Regions from separate parts of the Ruegeria sp. CDSA079 genome, predicted to be linked through region 1. Evidence: riboswitches for the same ligand, from Rfam matches in the RefSeq annotation. Region 1 holds a riboswitch; each other region holds the start of a gene.
What was found. Region 1 has a riboswitch for cobalamin ahead of AC2FJZ_RS14620 (hypothetical protein). Riboswitches for the same ligand answer to the same signal wherever they lie in the genome.

Region 1 (4,328 bases):
TGCGCGGTACAGCAGGCAATCAACCAAGGCGTGCTTGATCCTGCCCGCTTGGATCGTTGGCGAAAACTTCGGCGCGAAGATCAGCGCAACTCGGAAACTGTCGCCCAATCCCGGGCGCGGGACAAAGCGTTTGGTAAGATGGTGCGGGGTGTCATGCAGGAACAAAAACTGCGCAAAGGGCGATAGCTGGAAGGTGTACGTCAATTCGTGTGCCGCGCCTGGTCAAGCGATCAGGCGCGGCCATACTGCCGCATTGCGCCGGGCAAATGCTCCGATATGGCCAATCTCCGGCAATCCGAAATCATCAGACCTAAGCAGGTGCCGCTTAGCCTCGGTGCCATAAAGGTCGGCAAGCCGCCAGACCGCTTCTGGCGGGACCATCTGGTCGTCTTCGAAAGTGAACAAGTCCACGGGTGTACGAGAGCCGTCCCAACGCGTCTCCGGAAGGTATTGTCCGATTTCAGGCACATAACTCAAAGGTGCCGTGCACCATTTGCGCCATTGCCAGTAGACCGAGGCCGGCAAGTCCGCGCCAAACCCGATTGCCTTTCCCGGCAGATAGCCCAGCGCTTTTACCAGCAATGGCGCGTGCCCATACCAGAACACACCGGCCAATCCTCGATAAGGCCACGGGTGATCACTCAGGGTCACTAGCCCCGAACACACGGAAATCATTCGATCGATCAGATCAATATCCGGCTGAACCGGCCCCAGCATCGCACCTATCGAATGACCAATGGTCCACTGCTGCGCATCAGGATAGCGCCTGCGCATTTCCGCCCGCGCCGCTGGCATGTCGATCAAAGCCCAATCCGCCATTGTCGCACGTGCATCCTTCATACGGCCGGTCAGAGAATGCCCAAAATCCCGGTAGTCATATGTCAGGCACGCCATGCCTCGCTCTGCAGCCAGCCAACGTGCGAAGTGGCGATAATAGTCGCGCGGCACGCCTGTTGCGCTGTTCAGAACAACCACGGTCTCGGGTTCTGTGATCAGTCGGTACAGCCGCGCTGATAGGGTCGTCGACCCGGACGGAAAGAGGAAATCTTCGGTCAAAACCGCCTGCTCTGTGTCCAACATGATCCCTGACCCTGCGCTGAAAATTTACTTGCTTACCTTCAATGGTGAAGACTCTACGCGGGAACTTTCCACCCATCCAGCATGACCAAACGTCGGGCGAAAAGATCAGCTTGACTCGGCACCGGGTCAGACGCTAGCGGTTGTGTGATGGTTCCTGTCCCCCACAAGGGGTCGGGATGAAAAGGGAACACGGTGCGGTTCAGCCTGGTCATTCGGGTGCAAACCAAATCCGCGACTGCCCCCGCAACTGTAAGCGGTGAGCGATGCCAAAACACCACTGGCCCCCAGGGCTGGGAAGGTCGGCAAAGCCAAGACCCGCAAGTCAGGAGACCTGCCATCGGAATTGAAACCGAAACTCGGGCGGGGTGTCCGGGCAGGTCCTGACTGCACTTTGCCGTCCCACCTGACCCGATCTTCCTGTCCAACACGCGCGGAGGGCGCAGGATGATCTGGAAGACAAAGACACATGAATACAGCGCAACGGTATGTCAGCGGACAGGCAAAACCTGCCCCGCCTTGGCGCGACTTGCGCGCTCGGTTTCCGAGGCTATGACTCAGGCCACAGCGGCCACAGGCGACGAATTCGAGTTTGATGGCGGCAGTGAATTGGCGCATTGCGCGGAAGGGTGCCACGCAACCATTCGAGCTCAATCAGACAGAATTCGCATCTTTTGCGGCACACAGTCTGAAGTTCAGCCCGAGGACCTGAACGCGTACGCCGATCTGATCTTTGGGAATACGTTCACCACCTTGCCATCCGGCCTCATTGCAGACCCACCCTGCGCGATGATCGAGGTTATAACGCTGCGGCCCCGCAAACCCGTGCACGCGCCTGAACATCTTTCGGCCTAAGACTACACGACCTGAGTCTGAAATTCCCGTGCCGCCCAGGCCAGTTGGGCATCTGTTTCCACTGCACAGGGACGCAACACCCGCAAACGCTCAAGGGCCTTGTCTGCCCGCTCGCCGCATTCGACCATCAGCCTCAGGACAACCATCCCCGACCTGCCGCAGCCGCCCCGACAATGCACCAGCACCCGGCCTCCTCCAGCCAGGGCGTGCCGGGCGGCGGCGCTGACGCCGGGCCATGCCTCTTCAACTGCTGCAGTAGGTGCACCAAAGTCTTCGATCGGCAGATGCACCCATCGGCTCGCGCGGCTTTGGATATCGCTGCCGAAATCCTGCGCCCCATGCTGAAGCAGCTCGACATCCGTTGTCATTGAAACAACAAGCCCCGGCTTCCATGCCGCAATCGTTTCAAGATCACCCCCGTAATCACCACCGCGTCCGGGCATCGACGTCAGGGCAAGCGTTCCCCCTGCGACTTGCAAAGCATAGATAACCAGCTGCGACATGAACCTGTGTCCTCCACCCAGAACTCGTTACAAATATGAGTCTTTAAATCTGTTGGAACAGCTTAGTGCGAAACCGGCCGGTTTCTAAATCAAAAATCATCGCGCCATGCTGTGGACGTAAACGACAGCGGCCACTACGCTGTGCCGAAGCCCCGAATCCGACCGAGAAAACATGACCGACACTCCCAGCCCCGCCTATCAGGTTCTCGCCCGCAAATATCGCCCGGAAACCTTTGCCGATCTGGTGGGCCAGGATGCCATGGTGCGCACCCTGAAAAACGCATTCGAAGCGGACCGGATTGCGCAGGCTTTCATCATGACCGGCATTCGCGGCACCGGTAAAACCACCACCGCGCGGATCATCGCCAAGGGTATGAACTGCATCGGTCCCGACGGCGCTGGCAGCCCAACGACCGAACCTTGCGGCCAATGCGAACATTGCGTGGCGATCATGGAAGGCCGCCATGTCGATGTGATGGAGATGGACGCCGCCAGCCGAACCGGTGTGAACGACATCCGCGAGATCATCGACAGTGTCCGCTATCGCGCCGCCAGCGCACGTTACAAAATCTACATTATCGACGAGGTTCACATGCTCTCGACCAGCGCCTTCAACGCGCTGCTCAAGACGCTTGAGGAACCGCCTGAACATGTGAAATTCATCTTCGCAACCACCGAAATCCGCAAAGTGCCTGTCACGGTTCTGTCCCGCTGTCAGCGCTTTGATTTGCGCCGGATCGAACCAGAGGACATGATCGGCCTTCTGCAAAAGATCGCGGCTGCCGAAAACGCTCAGATCGCCGAAGATGCTCTGGCGCTGATCACCCGCGCAGCAGAAGGATCGGCAAGGGATGCAACCTCGCTGCTGGATCAGGCAATTTCGCATGGGGCGGGTGAAACCACGGCCGAACAGGTCCGCGCAATGCTGGGACTTGCGGACCGTGGCCGCGTTCTGGACCTGATGGACATGATCCTGCGTGGCGATGCCGCTGGCGCGCTGACGGAACTGAGCGGACAATACGCAGAAGGCGCAGACCCGTTGGCCGTCTTGCGCGATCTGGCCGAAATCACGCATTGGGTGTCCGTCGTAAAGATCACGCCCGACGCCGCCGAAGACCCGACTGTTTCGCCGGATGAACGGAGCCGTGGCCAGCACATGGCAGAGGCCCTGCCGATGCGTGTCCTGACCCGAATGTGGCAGATGCTGCTGAAGGCGCTAGAAGAAGTCTCTGCCGCGCCCAATGCCATGATGGCCGCTGAGATGGCCGTTATCCGCCTGACCCATGTGGCCGATCTGCCCAGCCCTGAAGAATTAATCAAACGGTTGCAGGATGCCCCGCCACCTCCGGCTGGTGGACCTGGTGGCGGCGCTTCGGTGTCTCGGCAGGGCGCAGTGCCTTTACAGGCCAGCGCGGCCGCGGCACCTGCATACGCAGCGCCCCCACGCGGCCCAATCGGCGCGCCCGTTGCCGCATTGGCACAGGATGTCCAGACGGCCCTGGCCCGGTATCCGACCTTTGAGCATGTGGTCGAACTGATCCGTGCCAACCGCGACGTGAAGCTTCTGGTCGAAGTGGAAAACGGCGTGCGGCTGGTGTCTTATCAACCCGGTCGGATCGAATTCACCCCTGCCGCGCAGGCACCGGCCGACCTTGCGCCCCGGTTGGGTTCTGCCCTGCAACGCTGGACCGGAAACCGGTGGGCTGTGTCGATAGTCTCGAACGGGGATGCACCGACAATTGCGGAAATACGGGACGAGGCCGAGCTAGCCCTGAAAGCCGAAGCCGAACAACACCCTCTGGTTCAGGCTGTGCTTGCTCAATTTCCCAAGGCAAAGATCACAAAAATCGAGACGCCAGAGCAACGCGCTGCCCAAGTCGAAACCGAAGCGCT
Region 2 (4,328 bases), on a different contig from region 1:
TCTTGTCGGTGGCGTTGCCGAGAAAAACCGCTGGCTATTTGGACAGGACTTCATGGAAGCCTTCAATGGAGGTGGGCGTTTCAGTGAACTGCGCCAGTCTTTGAACCTCTACGTTTCTGAGCAAGCTGAGTTTGGTATTATCGGGGCCAACAATTTCTGCAAGAACGCCCTGAAACGTTAGGCGAAAAACTTCTTCGACAAACCGGGAAAGGACCGTGGAATGATCTTGTGTTGCGGCGAGGCTCTGATCGACATGATTGCCGAGCCAACAGCTTCGGGGGCGCAAGGTTTCGTGCCGCACACCGGAGGTGCGATCCTGAACACCGCGGTGGCCATGGGGCGTTTGGGAGTGCCCGTTGGAATGCTGACCGGAATGTCCAGCGATATGTTTGGCCAGCAACTGACCGACGCGCTAAATGCAAGCCACGTAGATACATCGCACATGGTCGTCTCGGATAGACCCACAACGCTTGCCTTCGTACAGCTCACGGACGGGCACGCAACCTACAGTTTTGTCGATGAAAACACGGCCGGGCGCATGTTGCTTCCCGAAGATATGCCGGATCAGCTTCCGGCTGTCACAGCCTTGTATCTTGGGGGGATCAGCCTAGCGTGCGAGCCCTGTGCCGATGCCTACGCGTCATTGCTGAACCAGCACGGAGGCGATCGGGCAGTGATGCTGGACCCCAATATCCGTCCGGGTTTCATCGCAGATCAAACCCGGTATCGAACACGCCTGAACCGGATGATCGCCCAATCGGATATCGTCAAAGTATCGGACGAGGATCTGGACTGGATCATTCCCGGCAGTGAACCCGAGGCGGCAAAGGCCGCCTTGCTGTTGCAGACCGGACCGTCGGCCCTGATCGTGACCCGGGGCCGCGACGGCGCGAACGGATATTTGGCGGATGGGTCACAGGTATCCGTGCCAGTGAAACCGGTGCAGGTCGTCGATACAATCGGTGCCGGAGATACGTTCAATGCAGGCGTGTTGACCGAACTCCACCGAGCGGGTCATCTGACAAAACCGGGGGTGCGAAACCTGACCCCCGACGCTTTGCGCGCGGCAATGGCCTTGGGCGCCGAGGTTGCAGCTGTAACCGTTTCCCGTGCCGGGGCAGAGCCGCCTTGGGCACATGAGCTTTGATCATTGAGGTTAGCCAATGAAGCGATCCGAAATAAACCGCATCAAGTCTGAAGCGCAGACTTTCATCCAATCCTTCGGAGCAGTGTTGCCGCCTTTCGCATATTGGTCGCCCGAGCAGCTGCGCAGCCCTGAGGCGCAAACGATCCGAGGCCGGGGCTTGGGGTGGGACATTACCGATTACGCCCAAGGCCGGTTTGACGAGTTGGGCCTTTTTCTTTTTACCCTGCGCAATGGTGAAGTGAACGATTTGAAATCCGGTCGTGGGATGCTGTACGCAGAAAAGCTATTGATCTCGAAAGATAAACAGCTGTCCCCAATGCATCGTCACATCGTAAAGGCTGAAGACATCATCAACCGGGGTGGCGGCGATCTGGTGCTGGAGATTTACGCGTCAGACCCTGAGGGAGGCATCGACCGGGACACGCCTGTTACGGTGCCAAGCGATGCCTGCCCGTTTACCCTAAAACAAGGCGAGCATCTGCGCCTGAAACCGGGGCAAAGCGTGACCTTGATGCCAGGCGTCTGGCACGCTTTCTGGGCAGAACGCGGCGATTGCCTGATTGGCGAGGTTTCGACTGTGAATGACGACCGCACCGATAATGTGTTCGAAGACCCAATCCCGAGGTTCTCGAAAATCGAGGAAGATGCCGAACCGGATTTCCTTCTTGTTTCAGACTACTAAGGTTGATCCAGTTGAGCCTGTGCAAAAGGAATAGCGGGCACAACACTTGTTTTTCGTGCCAGCCCCAGTTTCCTACCGCTTGACAAGTCTTGCATTGCCGGACTAGCTGATCTCGATGGTTCCGCAAGGGATGAAAATGGGAATACGGTACGGCGCACCCCTGCGCCAAGTCCGTGACTGCCCCCGCAACTGTAAGCGGAGAGCGACGCCACTTCACCACTGACCTCGAGGGGTTGGGAAGGTTGGCCGAGCCTTGACCCGCAAGTCAGGAGACCTGCCATCGCATGTTAAACCAACCCGGGGCGGGGCGTCCTGGAAGGAGGCTCGATGGCGCGTTTGCGTGAAAACCCGGTATGGTCCCCCTGTCTGTGTCCGACAAAAGACGGAGACGGCAATGACCACCTATCCTGAGCATTTCGTTCTGATCTGTTCCACATGTCAAGGAACGATGACGGCGGAAGCCGTGCAAACCGCATTGGACGATCGGTTGCCAGACGGTTTTGAAACCCGGTTGATTGCCTGCATGGCAGGTTGTGAACGGGCCACGACCGTTGGTTTTCAGGCCACGGGAAAAGCGCAGTACCTGTTTGGCGATATTGAGACGGCCAACGATCTGACCGCTCTGGTTGAATTTGCAACCCAGTTTGGCGACAGCAAGGACGGCTGGACCAGCGCTTCGCATCGCCCCCCTGCCCTGTTTACCAAAACCTTGTCGCGGATGCCTGCCATGCCATCGCAGGGGGCTTCATGAGTTTCCTGGTTGTCGAAGATCTGGAGTACTATGCCCTGAATGGCGATGTGCTGCTTCAGGATGTGTCCTTCCGCCTCGACGAAGGCTCAATTCTCGCAATCGCTGGACCAAATGGTGCCGGAAAAACCACTCTGCTGAATTTGCTGTGCGGAATTGAAAGGCTGGTTCTGGGGGACGTTCGCGTCCGAAATCAAAGCCTCCGCACCCTTACCGCTCATGAACGTGCTCGAACCATTGCAGTGGTTGGCCAGCAGGAAATGCCAGATGCGCGATTGCGTCTGCGCGACTATGTTGCTCTGGGGCAAATCCCGATTAAAGCTGATCGATCGGCAGGAGAACATAAAGAGGATCTTGATCGGGTTCTGGCGACGGCCGGTCTGTTGCACCTTGCCGGAAAACCCATAGGCCAACTATCGGGAGGCGAACGCCAGCGGGCGCATATCGCGCGGGCGCTGGCACAAAACCCGTCTTTACTGTTTTTGGACGAACCGACAAACCATCTGGACCCGGATGCCAAGGGGCACATGCTGTCCCTGGTTGCCGAGTTGGGCGTAACGGTGGTCATGATCGTGCATGATCTGGTCATGATTCCGGAATTCGCCACCCATGTTGCGTTGATGAAATCCACACGCCTGACAGGGTTCGGACCTGTTAGCGACGTACTGACCCCCGACCGGGTGCGCGACACCTTTGGCGTGGATTACCTGTGCTTTCAGCATGAAGGCCGCATGATCCCTGCCTTGGATATCCGAAAAAGAAAACTGTCATCATAACAGGAGCTTACAATGATGCACAAACTCTGGCCCGTGGCTTTGTTCACCGGTCTGGCCAGCGGCGCGGCTGCAGATGCTATAACAGTGGACAATTGCGGTGAAACGTTGGTGTTTGAAACCGCACCGGAACGTCTTGTCGTGCATGACATGAACATGACAGACATGGCTTTCGCCCTTGGCCTGCAAGACCAGATCGTGGGCCTGACCGGCATCACCGGATGGTACAAGACAAGCCCTGATTTTGACGCGCAACGCGGCGAAATTCCTGAGCTTGCGCCCAAATACCCAACCATCGAAAACCTCGTCTCGGTCGAGCCGGACCTGTTCTTTGCAGGCTGGTATTATGGCATGAAGCCGGGTGGCGACGTGACCCCGGACACTTTGGAACCCTTCGGCATCAAGACCATGGTTCTGACCGAAAGCTGTATCCATTTGGACAAGGATCGCCCCACGGCCAGCATGGATCTGCTGTTCAACGACGTGTTGCGTCTTGGTCAGGTCATGCAGGTTGAAGACAAGGCCGAGGCACTGGTCGCGGGTTGGAAGGACCAACTGACCGCCATTGAAGCGAAAACTGTCGACTTGGCGAAAACGCGCGTCTTCCTCTTGGATGGGCCAGCTGATGCGCCTTTCACAGCCGGCAAATTCGCAATTCCCGACGCAATGATTGCAGCGGCCGGTGGCGAAAGCGTGACCCATGATCTGGAAACAAGCTGGGGCCGCACCTCGTGGGAGGCCGTGGCTGCCGCCAACCCTGAGTTCCTGGTATTGCTGGACTATCAGACCGGAAACGGTGCAGAAGATACGTTCCAGTTTCTGAAAGATCATCCAGTTATGTCACAAACCGATGCCGTCAAGAACGAACGCTGGATTGGCCTGCGTTACGAAGAACTGACACCTGGACCGGCGAACATTGAAGCCATTGAGAAGATGGCCAAAGCGATGCATCCGGAGATCAACTGATATGGCCCATTT
Region 3 (4,328 bases), on a different contig from region 1:
GCACGCAAATCTGCGGAGGTTCTCGGACCCGTGTTGCCGCAGGTCGCATCGCAAACCGGCCTGCGCTTTGACACGCTGGTGCACTGCGGCATCCACGATTCAAACGCATCGCTTTTGCCTCATGTACTGACCCGAACCGGGCCGTTTTCCGTCGTTTCGACCGGGACATGGGTCATTGCCATGACCATCGGCGGCGAAGAAGTAACTCTGGAACCTTCGCGCGACACGCTTCTTAACGTCAACGCACTGGGTGCCCCGGTACCCTCCGCCCGTTTCATGGGGGGACGCGAGTTCGAGTTAGCGATGAACGGTCAAACCACTCAATGTGCAGAGCAATTCCTTGACCTGGTCGCGAAAGACGGCCCCATGCTCTTGCCCGCAATGGTCCCGGACAGCGGACCGTTTCAGGGGCAAAAACACAGCTGGATGGGGTCAGAGCCTTTGCCCGGAACCCAGGAACGCGCGGCGGCGGTGAGTTTTTACCTCGGATTGATGACCGCGGAATGCCTGTCGCTGACCGGACACAAGGGCCCTATTATCGTCGAAGGTCCATTTGCCAGGAACAAAGGCTTCGCCAGTATGCTCGCCGCGGCGACAAACTGCAGGGTCGACGCGACCGTCACCGCAACAGGAACGAGCCAGGGAGCCGCCCTCTTGGCAACAGGCGCACTCCCCGAGCGCGCGGCCTTCGACGTCGAAACCTATTTTCACAAGACCGACGTGAGCTACCAACGTTACGCGAACAGTTGGCACAGAGCCGCAAAAGCAGGCCTGGAACCACGCCCATAGGATACCCTAAAAACCTGCACGGAACTCCGATAGCAGACATTGGGGACCAGCGTGAAACTGAACGGAATGGGCTCGATGCCGCTGTTCTCTGCGGTGCGCCCTGACTGGCTGAAAGAGCACTAACCGGTCATTGCGATGTGAACTGGCTACTGCGGTTGCATTCGGCAGCGACAAGCCCCAATCCCGACATTCACAAGCCAGTTTGCAGTTTCCGATTTGCGCTGCAGAGATACCTCTGAGGGGGCCATGGCTGGATGCGGATTTGCATTATCTTGAGGGCAACGTAGCCCTCTCCAAGAAAAACCTGAGTGAGAGTCAAACGGACAAAAACCGCCAGTATCGTGGGGCACGCACAGGTCAATGTCGCTCTGGGGATGGCAAAGGATACTCGGTCTTGAACAATCGCAAGACCGGGCGGCCCTTTGCCACCAATAACAACCGGCGTTCAGTGCCCGATCCGGTTTTGCGGGACGACCTCATACCCAGGTTCTTCAGGCTCATCATCCAGCATTTCGGGTGGAAATCCCGGCGCGCGGATGTCCAGGCCGGTGGCCTCTTCCAATCGTTTGATGATGTTTGGCGACAACTCGCGTTCGCCATACCTTGCGATGGCGTCCTCGAAGATCTTGATCATGACCGGGTTCATCTCAAGCGGCACACCGGCGCGGTCCGCGACCTCCTGAAACAGACCTATATCCTTTTTCACCAAATCCATTGTGAACGAAATATCGCGGGATCCATTCAGGATGACCTGGCTTTCGGTTTCATGCACAAAGGACGTGCCGGAAGAGATTTTGATGGCCTCGTAGGTCGTGCCCAGATCCATACCTGCTGCCTTGGCAGTCACCAGTGCTTCGGCACAGGTGATCAGATTGGCTGTGGCCAGATAGTTGGTCAGCACCTTCAGAACCGAGGCAGAGCCCAGTTCACCGGTATGCAAAACACGCCGCCCCATGGTGGTCAGAAACGGTAGAATCCGTTCGAATGTTTCGCGGTCACATCCCGCGAAGATCGAGATATTGCCAGTGGCTGCCCGATGACATCCGCCTGAAACCGGGCAATCCACCGCCGCGCCACCGCGTTCGATTACCTCAGCGCCAAGACGCTTGACCTCGGCTTCGTCGGTGGTCGACATCTCCATCCAGATCTTGCCGGGGCCAACCTCGGGCAGCATCTCCTGCATCACGGCGTCCGAGGCTGCAGGCGACGGCAGGCAGGTGATGACCGCATCACAGTCCCGCATCAACTGAGCCGGACCCTCTGCTGCCTTTGCGCCTTGGGCGACAAACTCGGTCACCAGATCCGCGTTCAGATCATGCACCGTCAGATCAATACCATTTCGCAGCAAGGATCCTGACAGCTTGCCGCCGACATTTCCCAACCCGATAAATCCAACTTTCATATGTCGCCTCTCCCTGTTGGCATGTGCCCGTCATGCGATCACGGATTTATGCGACCATTCATGCCGCCCAACGACAACCGCAGGTCGCTTTTCGCACCCTTCCCCAGATGTTACGCGTAACGCGCTTGACAAGCGGGTCAGCGGTGCCGCATGTCCCTTTCGTTGGTGTCTGCAACAGCAGATGAAAAGGGAATGCGTCAACGGGTTGTCCGCCAAACGCAGCCGCCCCCGCGACCGTGACCGGAGAGGGTGCCCAATGCCACTGGCCAAGGCCGGGAAGGCGGGACATCCGACAGAGGACCCTGACGAACCGGGCCTCTGACATCCGCAAGCCGGGAGACCTGCCAGCACCCGAAGTTGAAACCGGGCGGGGTGTTCCGGTGTCGGGTCCATGTTGCAACACGTGGCCCGCTTGAAACCCCGTCCCCCGCGAAGAGGATTTGGGGGGATGAGAGATACGACTGAGACCGCACCGGTCGAGCTGCTGGTCTGTACGACCTGCCGCCGCGGTCAGGCTGTTGAGGATGATGCGCAGCGCCCCGGCACATTGCTGCACCAGGCCTTGGAACAGGCCGAATTGCCCGACGGCATTACCCTGAAACCTGTCGAGTGCCTTTCGAATTGTGATCAGGGCTGTTCCATAGTGCTGCGCGGTGGCCCGGATCGCTGGACCTTTGTTTATGAGAACCTGAATGAGGTTGATCATGTCGATGTCATCATCGACGGCGTCACAAAGTATCTGGCCACCCAAGACGGCTTGGTCAAATGGCGCGAGCGCCCCGAACATTTCCGCAAAAACTGCGCCTCGCGCATTCCCCCGATTGGAGCCTGACATGTCGAACCTTGAAAAACTGCCCGTCACCGTGATCACCGGATTTCTGGGCTCGGGCAAGACGACGCTGGTCAAACACCTGATGCAGAACCCACAGGGCAAGCGTCTGGCCGTGGTCGTCAACGAGTTCGGCGATGTGGGTGTCGATGGCGACATCCTGAAATCCTGTGCCATCCCGGACTGTCCGGCGGAAAACATCATGGAACTGGCAAACGGCTGCATCTGCTGCACCGTGGCCGACGATTTCATCCCAACCATCGAAGCTCTGATGGCGCTGGAGCCGCGCCCTGAGCATATCCTGATCGAAACCTCGGGCCTCGCTCTGCCCAAACCGTTGCTCAAAGCCTTCGACTGGCCCGATATTCGCTCGAAAATCACCGTGGATGGCGTGATCGCTCTGGCCGATGCCGAAGCCGTCGCCGCCGGTCGGTTTGCGCCGAATGTCGAAGCCGTGGATGCTCAGCGCATGGCCGACGACTCGATCGACCACGAAACGCCACTGTCCGAAGTGTTCGAGGATCAGATTTCCTGCGCCGACATCATCCTGCTGACGAAACCCGATCTGGCGGGCCCCGAGGGCGTGGCCAAGGCCAAAGAAGTCATCGCCGCCGAAGCGCCGCGCCCCCTGCCCGTGGTTGAGGTTGCCGAAGGCGTTGTGGATGTCCGCGTCGTGCTGGGTCTGGAATCCGCTGCCGAGGATGACATGGATGCCCGCCCGTCGCATCACGACGGTCACCATGATCACGAACACGACGATTTTGAAAGCATCATCGTCGAACTGCCAGAACAGACCGACCCGGCCGCGCTGGTCACCAATATCGAACGCTTGGCGACCGAGTTGAACATCTTGCGCGTCAAGGGTTACGCTGCCGTCCAAGGCAAACCCATGCGCCTTCTCGTTCAAGCCGTCGGTGCGCGCGTTCGTCACCAGTATGACCGTCCGTGGGAACCGGGTGAAGAGCGCCGCTCGCGTCTGGTGGTCATTGCCGAGCATGACGACATCAAAGAGGCTGAAATCCGCGAGATCCTCGCGGGCGTCACCGAGGCCGCCGAGTAACCCATGCACGTCGTCTTCCGCGAAAGCCATGGGCTCGAGGAAACCGAGACCCCAACCGATCTGGGCCAAAGCCCGGCGGATCTGGTTGTCTTGTCCTTCTCGGACAGTGACCTCGGCGCTTTCGCGGCGGGATGGCATCGCGGTGGCGGGTCCGAGGGGCGGATGCCGACGCTTCGACTGGCCAACCTGACGGCGCTCAAGCACCCACTGTCCGTCGACACCTATGTCGAGCAGACGCTGGACTGCGC
Region 4 (4,328 bases), on a different contig from region 1:
ACAGGAATGCCAGCCTCGGCAATTGCTGCCGCCGCGTGGTCCTGGGTCGAGAAGATGTTGCACGATGCCCAGCGCACATCCGCGCCCAGCGCAACCAGCGTTTCGATCAGAACAGCTGTCTGGATTGTCATGTGCAGCGATCCAACGATGCGTGCACCAGACAAAGGCTTGCTTTCGCCGTATTCCGCACGCAGGGACATCAGGCCCGGCATTTCGGTTTCAGCAATATCCAATTCCTTGCGACCGAACCCGGCCAGTGAAATGTCCTTAACGATATAGTCCCCGGCCATCAGGCGCTCCATTTTTCCGGTTAAACTCAGTCCCGGCTGCCACTAGCATTCCTTGGGGCAGGTGGCAATGTCGATGACTTCAGATCGAAGGGTATAGGCCGCTGTCAGCTTGGGGTGCCTTCAATTTTTACTTTTGGTATCGCTTCGAAAAAATCTGTGCCGACGGCAACAATACAACTAATGCCGTTCGCATTGGTGACCAGTACGGTATAACTTCCGGTTTCTTTTGAGGTCCAGACCTCCATCACCGAATGCGCGCCGCGCGTTTTTTGCAGACCGCCAAAGGCCAATTCCTCGGCGTAGTTTTCCTGCAATTTGGCGATAATATCGTCGCGCTCTGCGCAATTCTTGGCAAAGGCGGGCGGGGCTGTAGCAGCCATACCAAAGGTCAATGCAAGGGCGAACAAACGTTTGAACATGACAAACTCCTTTCATTTCGCGTTTCGCTTGTGAGAGGAGCACACCGGGAGAAGCATGTGCCCCCCTCGGTTTTTATGTCGGGATCGGATGATGTTGTTTCAAAGCACGAATGCTCAAGAAAACGTTGGCAGCAAGTGATCCTGACAGGTAGATCATACCATAAAATTACGATTTTAATGTGTTCGACTTCACAAGGCATGGCAAAATGGCAACACAACCCCGAGCATGGCAGAGGATGCTGTCAGGCCGCAGGCTGGACCTGTTGGACCCAACCCCGGTCGATATCGAGATCGAAGATATCGCGCATGGGCTGGCCTTTGTGGCCCGCTGGAACGGGCAGACAAACGGTGAATTCGCCTATTCCGTAGCCGAACATTCTCTGCTGGTTGAAGAGATTTTTGGCCGCATCGCCCCCAAAGCCCCCGCTAAATGGCGATTGGCAGCCCTGTTACATGACGCACCGGAATATGTGATCGGCGATATGATCTCACCCGTCAAATCCGCTGTAGGCCCGGACTATGGCGCTCTGGATGACCGGTTGGCGGCGGCGATCCATATCCGCTTCGGGTTGCCTGCTGAAGTGCCGAAGACGATCAAACGACAGATCAAGAAAGCCGACAAGATCAGCGCCTGGATGGAGGCCACCCAAATCGCGGGATTCTCTGAGCCAGAGGCGACCAAGTTCTTCGGTCGCCCGGATAAGGCGGTGATGGAGGGGTTGAGGATTACGCTGCGTACGCCGGTCAAGGTGCGAGAGGCGTATATGGAACGACATGCGGCGTTGATAGCTTTTCTATAGAAAACCAATTTCAACCAATGTCCGGATTGCACCCAAGCTACCGAGATGATGCGGGGTAACGATTGACTGTGTTGACGATGTTGCGAGGTGATTTCATCAATACCGTCTAGGGTGATCTGTGGCACGAAGAGCACCACAGATCGTCAATTTCACGCCTAAGTGGCTGCGTTATGCAAACGGTTGGTGAACACGCCTTTGTCGGTCAGATCACGCAAGCTTTTCGCACCCGCCAGAGCTGCCAGATCGGCCAACGGTTCGATCAGAATGACTAGCAGATACGCCACGCCAAAGCTGGTTACAGCCGTAAGGTTCTCGCTGCCGAAGCCTTGACCGTAAATCGCCCAGAAAGCCACCCAAGCCACAACACCACCCTGATAGACCGCTGACATCTTTAGTACGTCCAAGTACCGCAGATCGACATATGCAGTCGTCGATGGAATAACTTTCTTTGCCAGCGCGTCCACTGCAAAGAGCGGGAACAGCAGAGTGGAGATGTTCACAAAATACATTGGCAAATCAGTTGGGGCGAAAAGAAAACCCTGGATCGCCAAACCGCCTGCAAGACCGAGGGCCGCAGGCCCGGAACCAAGCAGCAAAAACAGTGTCGTACCAAGGATTATGTGCACTTCGGAGATTCCAACAGCGAAGTGTGGCAAGATTTCAAAGAAGATGAACACCCCAAAAGCGGCAATGACAGACCGAACGCCAAATGAGACGGCGGAGTGGGTTTGGAGATCATCATTGATCACTTTCAAGGAATAGCCCGCAGCGGCAGCAGCCGTCCCATAGGCGAGGGCCATTTTCGCGCCGTCAACGACGCCAGGTTCGATATGCATAGTAGAGTTCCTTTCGCGTCCACCCGACGCAGAAAAAGGGCCAGAGAATTCCGGCGGTTGCGTAAAGATGGTTGGTATCCTGACTCGTAGCCTTGAAAACTATGACTACTTACAGTTGCGGGGGCAGTCCGGGCTTTTACCCGGTTCCCAATTAAGACCTCCTCTCGAAGGTCACCATCGTCGCTACACTACACAAGCTAAGGTTCGGAGCAAGGCTTGATTGCGGCGCTTAGGCATTTGCCAGCGGCAGATGAAGCGGAAATTAGGTTGGTGAATATGAAAATCCGCTTTGCCCCGCAAAGCAGACTTAATCCGTGACCTCAGAGCAGAATCTTGGTTCAGATTGAAACCAATTCGCCACTCGTCACCGCGGGCTTCGCTTCGCCAAAATACGCTGCAAAGTCCGGCGATGCATGTTCAGCCGGCGTGCGGTCTCCGACACGTTCCGGTCACACAGTTCGTAGACCCGCTGAATATGCTCCCAGCGCACGCGATCCGCACTCATGGGGTTTTCCGGCGGTGGCGGCAGTTCGTCGCCCTTGGCCAGCAGCGCATTGGTGATGTCGGTGGCATCGGCGGGTTTGGACAGATAATCGGTTGCACCGATCTTGACGGCCGCTACGGCAGTGGCAATCGCGCCATATCCGGTCAGAACAACAACCCGGCTGTCGGGGCGCTTTTCCCGCAGCACTTCGACAACATCCAACCCGTTGCCGTCTTCCAGCCGCAAATCCACAACCGCGTAAGCGGGCGGGCGGGCGGTAGAAATGGCGCGGCCTGCGGCAACGGAACCGGCGGTTTCAACTTCGAATCCGCGCTTTTCCATCGCCTTGGCCAGACGTCTCAGAAACGGCTCGTCATCATCTACCAAAAGCAGGGACTTGTCAGGGCCGATATCAAGCTGAGAACTGTCTGCCATATGTTAGGTCTTTCCGTTATTTCATGCCTTTGGCTTGGGTATGAGTAATAGCAGCGCAGGAACAAAGGTCAAACAACCTTGTCACGATGCGGCCTGATCAAGAAAGCACCCAACCTTGTCCGCCATCTGCTCGGCCGTGTCATCGCGCTTGAAAAACTCAAGAAAACCGTGCTCGGGCGTAACCAGATAGGTGAAGGTGGAATGATCGACCAAATAAAACTCGTCGCTTTTGTCATGGGCCTTGTAATAGGTCTTGTAGGCTTTGCTGGCTGCTTTCACCTGCTCGGGTGAGCCGGTCAGCGCGATGGTTTTGCCGCCGAGGTTGAATGCATAGTCGGCCATCACTTCGGGCGTGTCGCGATCCGGATCAATTGAGATGAACAGCGGCGTCACCGATTGCCCGCGTTCAGCCAGAATATCGACGGCCTCGGCGTTGCGCGACATGTCGAAAGGGCAGACATCGGGGCAGAACGTATAACCGAAATAAACCAGCGTCGGTTCAGTGATCACGTCTGCGTCAGTGACCGTCTCACCCTTGCCATTGACCAGCTCAAAGGGTCCGCCGATTGTTGCGGTTCCTCCGGCGATCTGGCTGGACCGGCACTGCGCGAACTGATCGCCAGAGCCGCCACCACGCGTCAGAAGCCACATGGCCCCAAGGCCAATTACCAGTACAACAGCTGCAAGAATTGCGTATAGACGGGTCATTTCAGTTTTCCGGTCGCAAGGGGGTTGTTGATCGCTTCGGCCGGGACACCTATCAAGATGATCAGCCTTTGCAACAGGACATAAAGAACCAATGGCAGAATCCAATCAGACTTTTTGGCGCGGCCAGGAACGGAGCAGCTGGATTCGCCTGCGCACCCTGATCCTGTTGCGATGGGTGGCCATCATCGGCCAGTTCACTGCCATCACCGTTGCCCAGCAATATTATGACGTGCAGCTGCATCTGGGCCTGTGCTATCTGGCCATCGGCATTTCGGTCATGAGCAATTTTACGGCCATTTTGTTGTTCCCGCAGAACAAGCGCCTGACCGAGTTTGAAAATTTCCTGATGGTCCTGT

Region 2: another riboswitch for cobalamin. It lies ahead of AC2FJZ_RS04180 (DUF1636 family protein); the one in region 1 lies ahead of AC2FJZ_RS14620 (hypothetical protein).
Region 3: another riboswitch for cobalamin. It lies ahead of AC2FJZ_RS01800 (DUF1636 family protein); the one in region 1 lies ahead of AC2FJZ_RS14620 (hypothetical protein).
Region 4: another riboswitch for cobalamin. It lies ahead of AC2FJZ_RS13535 (energy-coupling factor ABC transporter permease); the one in region 1 lies ahead of AC2FJZ_RS14620 (hypothetical protein).

What each region holds. Positions count from the first base shown of each region.
Region 1 covers NZ_JBXWQF010000013.1:56,143-60,470, reverse strand. Annotated here, with positions in the region: gene rsgA (ribosome small subunit-dependent GTPase A) at 1-186, shown strand, start outside; gene AC2FJZ_RS14625 (alpha/beta hydrolase family protein) at 223-1,080, opposite strand; cobalamin riboswitch at 1,212-1,433, shown strand; gene AC2FJZ_RS14620 (hypothetical protein) at 1,525-1,932, shown strand; gene AC2FJZ_RS14615 (protein-tyrosine phosphatase family protein) at 1,935-2,435, opposite strand; gene AC2FJZ_RS14610 (DNA polymerase III subunit gamma/tau) at 2,608-4,328, shown strand, end outside.
Region 2 covers NZ_JBXWQF010000003.1:57,607-61,934, forward strand. Annotated here, with positions in the region: gene AC2FJZ_RS04165 (glucokinase) at 1-181, shown strand, start outside; gene AC2FJZ_RS04170 (carbohydrate kinase family protein) at 221-1,147, shown strand; gene AC2FJZ_RS04175 (D-lyxose/D-mannose family sugar isomerase) at 1,164-1,829, shown strand; cobalamin riboswitch at 1,929-2,125, shown strand; gene AC2FJZ_RS04180 (DUF1636 family protein) at 2,224-2,580, shown strand; gene AC2FJZ_RS04185 (ABC transporter ATP-binding protein) at 2,577-3,353, shown strand; gene AC2FJZ_RS04190 (ABC transporter substrate-binding protein) at 3,366-4,316, shown strand; gene AC2FJZ_RS04195 (FecCD family ABC transporter permease) at 4,318-4,328, shown strand, end outside.
Region 3 covers NZ_JBXWQF010000001.1:366,755-371,082, reverse strand. Annotated here, with positions in the region: gene AC2FJZ_RS01810 (FGGY-family carbohydrate kinase) at 1-789, shown strand, start outside; gene AC2FJZ_RS01805 (NAD(P)-dependent oxidoreductase) at 1,235-2,191, opposite strand; cobalamin riboswitch at 2,338-2,554, shown strand; gene AC2FJZ_RS01800 (DUF1636 family protein) at 2,640-3,023, shown strand; gene cobW (cobalamin biosynthesis protein CobW) at 3,025-4,080, shown strand; gene cobN (cobaltochelatase subunit CobN) at 4,084-4,328, shown strand, end outside.
Region 4 covers NZ_JBXWQF010000011.1:123,686-128,013, reverse strand. Annotated here, with positions in the region: gene ahcY (adenosylhomocysteinase) at 1-290, opposite strand, end outside; gene AC2FJZ_RS13545 (hypothetical protein) at 395-709, opposite strand; gene AC2FJZ_RS13540 (HD domain-containing protein) at 916-1,509, shown strand; gene AC2FJZ_RS13535 (energy-coupling factor ABC transporter permease) at 1,665-2,345, opposite strand; cobalamin riboswitch at 2,398-2,539, opposite strand; gene AC2FJZ_RS13530 (ActR/PrrA/RegA family redox response regulator transcription factor) at 2,710-3,264, opposite strand; gene AC2FJZ_RS13525 (SCO family protein) at 3,346-3,972, opposite strand; gene regB (sensor histidine kinase RegB) at 4,064-4,328, shown strand, end outside.